3 regions of the Halomonas sp. ABH4_019 genome follow, and region 3 is predicted to be linked to each of the others. Evidence: predicted binding sites of a transcription regulator. Region 3 holds the regulator's gene; each other region holds the start of a gene.
What was found. The regulator sigma-54, encoded in region 3, starts transcription at its own class of promoters, with help from an activator protein. The targets are predictions, from matches to a motif close to TGGCACNNNNNTTGCTNT.
Positions count from the first base shown of each region.

Region 1: the regulator sigma-54 is predicted to act here: its motif matches at 1,203-1,220, upstream of ACXAFN_RS01880 (ANTAR domain-containing response regulator).
Region 2: the regulator sigma-54 is predicted to act here: its motif matches at 946-963, upstream of ACXAFN_RS01380 (HAD-IIB family hydrolase).

Region 1 is NZ_JBSWWC010000001.1:411,723-413,982, reverse strand. It holds gene ACXAFN_RS01885 (CmpA/NrtA family ABC transporter substrate-binding protein) at 1-576, opposite strand, end outside; gene ACXAFN_RS01880 (ANTAR domain-containing response regulator) at 573-1,166, opposite strand; gene ACXAFN_RS01875 (nitrate reductase) at 1,514-2,260, shown strand, end outside.
Region 2 is NZ_JBSWWC010000001.1:304,488-306,747, forward strand. It holds gene ACXAFN_RS01375 (glycosyltransferase family protein) at 1-14, opposite strand, end outside; gene ACXAFN_RS01380 (HAD-IIB family hydrolase) at 11-910, opposite strand; gene ACXAFN_RS01385 (porin family protein) at 1,137-1,637, opposite strand; gene ACXAFN_RS01390 (aminotransferase class V-fold PLP-dependent enzyme) at 2,026-2,260, shown strand, end outside.
Region 3 is NZ_JBSWWC010000003.1:322,524-324,783, reverse strand. It holds gene lptB (LPS export ABC transporter ATP-binding protein) at 1-150, shown strand, start outside; gene ACXAFN_RS13815 (RNA polymerase factor sigma-54) at 304-1,704, shown strand; gene hpf (ribosome hibernation-promoting factor, HPF/YfiA family) at 1,816-2,127, shown strand; gene ACXAFN_RS13805 (PTS sugar transporter subunit IIA) at 2,135-2,260, shown strand, end outside.

The DNA of each region.
Region 1 (2,260 bases), on a different contig from region 3:
GAAGCCGTCGATGCGCCCCTGTTCCAGCGCCTCGACCATGCGCGACGGTGGCAGGGCCACCAGTTCGGCGTCACGGTTCGGGTCGATGCCGCCGAGGGCCAGCCAGTCGCGCAGCTGGTAATGGTGGCCGGAGAAGGGATGCACCATGGCCAGGCGGGGTCGCGGCGCGCCGCGGTGGCGCAACCGGTCGGCGAAGTCTCGGGCGTTGACGGCGGGATCGCGGCCCCCGGGGGTGGCGTCGAAGGGGGTGGCCATGCCCTCGGCCCAGCGGTGCGACAGCACCAGGGTGTTACCGTTGCGGCCGAGCACCAGCGGCGCCAAGACCTCGCAGGGCGGGCCCGAGGCGCCCAGGCTCATGGCCAGCGGCAGGGGGGCCAGCAGCTGGGCGCCGTCGAGCAGCCCCGCGGCGAGCTTGTCGCGCAGGGTCGACCAGGCGCTTTCCCGGGACAGGGTGACATCGAGTCCCTCGGCGGCGAAGAAGCCGCCTTCCCGGGCGACGATCGGCAGGACGGCGTCCAGCAGCGGGACGAAGCCCAGGGTCAGGCGGGGGCGCTCGGGGGCGCGGGACATGCTCATTGGCCTTTCTCCAGTCCTTCGAGGATATCGATCACGCTGTTGGCCACCTCGCCGATACGCTGACCGCGATCCATGGCCAGCTTGCGCAGCATCTGGTAGGCCTGCGGCTCGTCGCAGTTCTGGTGCTTCATCAGCAGGCCCTTGGCGCGTTCGATGCGCTTGCGGTCGGCGAGCTGGTTGCGCGCACGGTCGAGCTCGGTGCGCATCGACTGGAAGGCATCGAAGCGCGCCACGGCGACCTCGAGGATCGCCTTGACCCGGCTCGGTACCAGGCCGTCCACCACGTAGGCGCTGACGCCGGAGGCCAGCGCGGCCTGCATGGAGTCGGGATCGTGCTGGTCGGCGAAGAACACCACCGGGCGCGGATTCTCGCGGTTGAGCAGCGACATGCTGTCGAGGGTGTCGCGGTCGGGGGATTCCATGTCGATGATCACCACGTCGGGGGCATGGCGGGCAACCATCTCATTGAGGCTGGCCGGGCTCGAGAGGTGGCAGATGACCTCGTGTCCTTCCTGGCCGAGGGCCTCCTCGACCATGGCGGCGCGTACGCTCTCATCGTCGACCAGCAGGATTCGCAGTGGCTGGGGCATGGGGTCTGGCTCGTGATGGCGGAGATTTACCAAGGATATGCAACTTTCATTCCAGACGGTGCGTGCGCCGGTGTCGGCGGTCCACCATCCCCGGTTTGCACCGTCGGGGTGCGAGGCGGGCGTTCGGCGCCGCCGGCTGGTGCAAGATGCCTCGCCAGGGATCGGATCAGCCCCGCCAGGGCGGGGCTTGCCGGAGATGGCACGCCCTTTGCTTGAGTCTAGCCAGACCAGGTATATCATCCCGGGCCGCCGCGTCGGTGGTCCATGGCAACGACGCCCACCCTTGCGCTTACCCGGCGCAGCGGTGGGCGTCGTCGTTCCGGGACCCGCGATCGAGGAGCGCACTTATGCATCAAGCTCGAACCACTTGCCCCTACTGCGGCGTCGGCTGCGGCGTGAAGGTCGACATCGAGGATGGGCGCCTCACGGGCGTTGAAGGCGACGGCGACCATCCGGCCAACTACGGGCGGCTGTGCGTCAAGGGCTCGGCGCTGGCCGAGACCCTTGGCCACCGCGGCCGCCTGACCCAGCCTCGGGTCGACGGCGTCGAGGTCGACTGGGACACCGCGCTCGATGCGGTGGCCGACCGTCTCCGGGCCACCCGCGAGCGCGCCGGCGACCATGCCGTGGCGGCCTACCTCTCGGGCCAGCTGCTCACCGAGGACTATTACGTCGCCAACAAGCTGTTCAAGGGCTTCCTCGGCACGCCGCACCTGGATACCAACTCGCGGCTGTGCATGGCCTCGGCGGTGGCCGCCTACAAGCGTTCGCTGGGCGCCGATGCCGTGCCCTGCAGCTACGAGGACCTGGAGGAGGCCGAGCTGGTGGTACTGGTGGGCTCCAACCTGGCCTGGAACCATCCGGTGCTCTACCAGCGGCTGCGCACCGCCAAGAGCCGCAACCCGCTGATGCGAGTGGTGGTGATCGACCCGCGGGTCACCGACAGCTGCGAGATCGCCGATCTGTACCTGGGCCTGGCGCCCGGCAGCGATGCTCGGCTGTTCAACGGTCTGCTGGGATGGATGGCCGACAAGGGCAAGCTCGACGACATCTATCTCGAGCACCACACGCAAGGGGTCGACGAGGCGCTGGCC
Region 2 (2,260 bases), on a different contig from region 3:
TGGAAATCGCTCATGCCGTGGCCCTCCCCGCCTCGGCCACGCTCAGCGCCGGCCGCGGCCGGCGCTCGCCTCGCCCCCACCAGTGATCGACTCCCTCGGCCCAGCCCGCGGGCCCGCTGGCGCGGCTACGGTAGAGCCTCGGCTGACGGGGCGACACCTCCAGGCCATGGCAGCCGCGGATCACCACCGCCTGGTCCACCGCCTCGAGCATGGCGATGTCGTTGGGCCCGTCACCCAGCGCCAGCGTCTGCGGCTGCACCCCGCGCAACGCGGTATAGCGCTCGGTCAGCCAGGTCACCGCCCGGCCCTTGTCCGACGCGCCGGTGACGTGCCAGAAACGCCCGCCGCGCAACAGGTGCAGGCCATCCCCGGCGAGCCCCTGGCGAAAGCGGTCCAATAGCGCCTCGCTGTCTTCCCAGATCAGCGGCTCGCTGCCCTCTCGCATGCGCGCCAGGCGCGCCTGGCCCTCGGACAGGCCGGTGAAGGCGACCAGGTCGTCGAGGGTCATCTCGCCCATCGCCGTGAAATGCACGCCCAGTCGTGCACGCCACACCGCGAGTCGCTGGCGAATCAAGCCGATGTCGACGCCCAGCGTCTTGATCACCAGGCCGTCGGGGCCAGGGGTACGTTCCAGCCGGGCATGGCACCAGGCGGCGGGCAGGCCCACCACCGCGCCGTTCTCGGCCACGAAGGGGCTCTCCGTGAGCCCCAGGGCCTGGCGAAGGGCCAGCAGCTCGCTGCGAGTCTTGCTGGTCACCGGAATCACCGGGACGCCCTCCCGGCGCAACCTGAAGAGCGACTCGGCGGCCGGCGCCCAGTCATAGCTGCGATGATCGAGCAGCGAGCCATCCAGGTCGGTGAACAGCAGCCGAGGACCGGCAGTCTCGGCGTGGGGCGAAGAGCGGGACATGGCGACACCTCGTGTTTCGCGTGGTCACGAGGCACATTGCAGATAGCATGCCAATTTCCCCCCGAGTGGCGCCGTCAGGCCGCCGGGTGACGACGACGTCGCCCCCGCGACGGGCGGCCCGCACCACGACGGGGCAAGCGCATTACCGAGGTGCGGCCCAACGCCCCAACGCGCGACGCCCCCGCCGGAGGGCGAGGGCGTCGAGGGAGGTGCTGCCGGAGCGGGCTCAGAAGTGATAGGTGGCGCCCAGGCTGACGGCATTGAAGTCGTAGTTCGATTCGTCGAGATAGCGCATGTAGTCGGCGTCCACCGAGAGGTTCGGCATCAGCGCATAGCTGGCGCCCCCGCCGTAGGAGACGTCGCTCTCGGTGTTCTCGCTGTCGAACTCGACCTCGGTCGCCCCGAGCAGGCCGTACAGCGTGAAGTCCGGGGAGAGCGGCAGCATGCCCTTGGCGTAGCCGCCGGCCAGGTAGTCCAGCTTCACCGGGCCGTCGGAGCCACCGGTACCCAGGTGCCCTTCCAGGGCCAGGTAGTCGTTGAAGGACACGCCGGCCCGCAGCCGCAGGCCGGTGCTGTCGAAGTTGCCGCCGCCATCCGGGTCCAGCTCCCAGAACAGCGCATCTCCGCCAAGGTAGAAGCTCGGCTGATAGCTCATGGGGCTCTGGGCCTGGGCGGCGGTGGCCGCCATCAGGCTGGCCGCGGCGACGGGAATCAGGAAGGTCTTCATGGTGGTCCTCCAGTTGGGAAACAATGTTTCCCTGCGCAACGCCTAGTCTGGTACAAAGCGCGCCCCTTCGCCACGAACGTCGGTGGCATCGGCGAGCCACGGCACCGCCCCGCCCTCGCCCTCCGGCGCGCCGGCCACGGGGCCCGGCCATCCCGCCTCTGGCCTGAAACAGCGATAGGGCATATCCTCTTGAGCACGCACTAGGCAATGCCTGAAAACTGTCTGCGCTCGGCTATACCGCGTTAAAAATCAGCTCGTGCGCGAGCCCGGTCAAAGTCCTCGTTTACACCCCGTGAACTCCGGCTTCTCGCTGATTTTTGCCTTGTCTAGCCTTCGCTCGCCGGCTTTCAGACAAAGCCTAGGCCCGCACCGCAACATGGAGACTGCAATGGCCGGTTTACTTCCCGATGTCGACCCCGATGGACTGCTCGAGTACTCGGTGGTCTACACGGACCGCTCCCTCAACCACATGTCGAAGAGCTTCCAGCAGGTGATGCGCGACATCTCCGCGTCCCTGAAGCGGGTGTACCGCGCTCACTCGGCGGTGATCGTCCCCGGCAGCGGCACCTTCGGCATGGAAGCGGTGGCTCGCCAATTCGCCACCGATCGGCGCTGCCTGGTGA
Region 3 (2,260 bases):
ACCGATCACAACGTCCGCGAGACCCTCGACATCTGCGATGGCGCCTACATCGTCGGCGACGGCCAGATCATCGCCGAGGGCGACGCCGAGCAGATCCTGGCCAACCAGCGCGTGCGCGACGTCTACCTGGGCCAGGACTTCCGCCTCTAAGGGCTGCGGCTTCGCAAGTCACTGATATAGCGTCGCCAACCGACGACGGGCACGCCGATTGCCATTGGCACGCTAATTGCTTAATCAGCACTTGCATGGCGCCATCCGGGCCACTAGGGTAGGAGCCTCTTCGCCGGAGGAGCGGAACCATCCATGGCCATGAAGGCATCCCTGCAACTGCGCGTCGGCACCCAGCTGACCATGACGCCCCAGCTGCAGCAGGCGATCGGCCTGCTGCAGCTCTCGACCCTCGACCTCCGCCAGGAAATCCAGCAGGCGCTGGAAGCCAACCCCATGCTGGAACTCGAGGACGATTTCGGCGAGCAGGCGGTCGGCGAGACCCCGGAAGACGACTGGTCCGACGAGATTCCCGCGGAACTCTCCGTGGACAGCGACTGGTCGGACACCTTCCAGGACGCCGGCGGCAGCGGCGAGGCCCCCGACTTCGAGCGCCAGGCCGCCGGCCAGAGCCTGCAAGGCCACCTCGGCTGGCAGCTGGCCATGAGCGGCCTCGAGGAGCGCGAAACGCGCATCGCCGAGAGCCTGGTCGATGCCGTGACGCCGGACGGCTACCTGGACCAACCGCTGGACGAGCTACGCGACGGCCTGCGCGCCCAGGGCCTTGAGGGCCTGACCACCCGGGAGATCGAGGCCGTCCTGCTGCGCCTGCAACAGTTCGAGCCCACCGGCGTCTTCGCCCGCGACCTGCGCGAATGCCTGCTGCTGCAGCTGGCCACCCTGCCCGACGACACCCCGCTGCTGCCCCAGGCCAGGCGCTTGGTGCGCCAGTTCCTGGAGGCGCTGGCCGCCAGCGACCGCCGCCTGCTGAAGCGTCGCCTGGGGCTGGACGACGAAGCCCTCGAGCGGGTCATCGCCCTGATCCGCGGCCTCGACCCGCGCCCCGGCAGCACCTACGCCGGCGACGACAACGACTACGTGATCCCCGACCTGATCGCCCGCCACACCCCCCAGGGCTGGCGGATCGAGCTCAATCCCGAGGCCATGCCGCGGCTGCGCATCCAGCCCGACTACGCGGCGCTGATCCGCCGCGCCGACAAGAGCGACGACAACCAGTTCCTCAAGGACCACCTCCAGGAGGCCCGCTGGCTGATCAAGAGCCTGACCAGCCGCAACGACACCCTGCTGCGGGTCGGCCGCGAGGTGATGACCCGCCAGATCGACTTCCTCGAGCAGGGCGAGGAAGCCATGAAGCCGCTGATCCTGGCCGACATCGCCCAGGCGGTGGAGATGCACGAATCGACCATCTCGCGGGTCACCACCCAGAAGTTCATCCACACCCCGCGCGGCGTCTTCGAGCTCAAGTACTTCTTCTCGAGCCAGGTCGGGGGCGGCGAGGACGCCCACTCGAGCACCGCGATCCGCGCCCGCATCCGCAAGCTGATCGAGGGCGAGCCCCCGCGCAAGCCGCTCTCCGACAGCAAGCTGGTGGAGCTGCTCGGCGAGGAAGGCATCGAGGTGGCCCGGCGCACCGTGGCCAAGTACCGCGAGGCGATGCAGATCCCCTCCTCCAGCCGCCGCAAGCGTCTCGGTTAGGGCCGTCGCCAGCCGCGCCGCATGGCGTGGAAAACCGCCTGGCGCGGGGGGTTTGCAAGGCACCAAAAAGGGTTACAATCGGATCACCACCCAAGGAGCAAGGAGCGTGTCATGCAAGTCAACCTCACCGGCCACCACGTGGAATTGACCGATCCCCTGCGTGACTACGTGCAGGAGAAGCTCACGCGACTCGAGCGCCACTACGACAACATCACCACCGTGCAGGTCACGCTCTCCGTGGAGAAGGAACGCCAGCAGGCCGCCTGCACCCTGCATGCCGCCGGTGCCGATCTACACGCCGAGGCGATGGACGGCGACATGTACGCCGCCATCGACGCCCTTGCCGACAAGCTGGACCGCCAGCTGGTCAAGCACAAGGAAAAGACCCAGGCCCGCGCCCAGGGCGCCGCAAGCGTCCGCTGAGCCGCCAATGTCACTCGAAGCCATCCTGCCCCCCGAGCGCGCCCTGTTCGGCGTGCCCGGGGGGAGCAAGAAGCGGGTGCTGGAATTCTTCAGCACCTTCATTGCCCAGAACACCCCGAGCCTCGACAGCCAG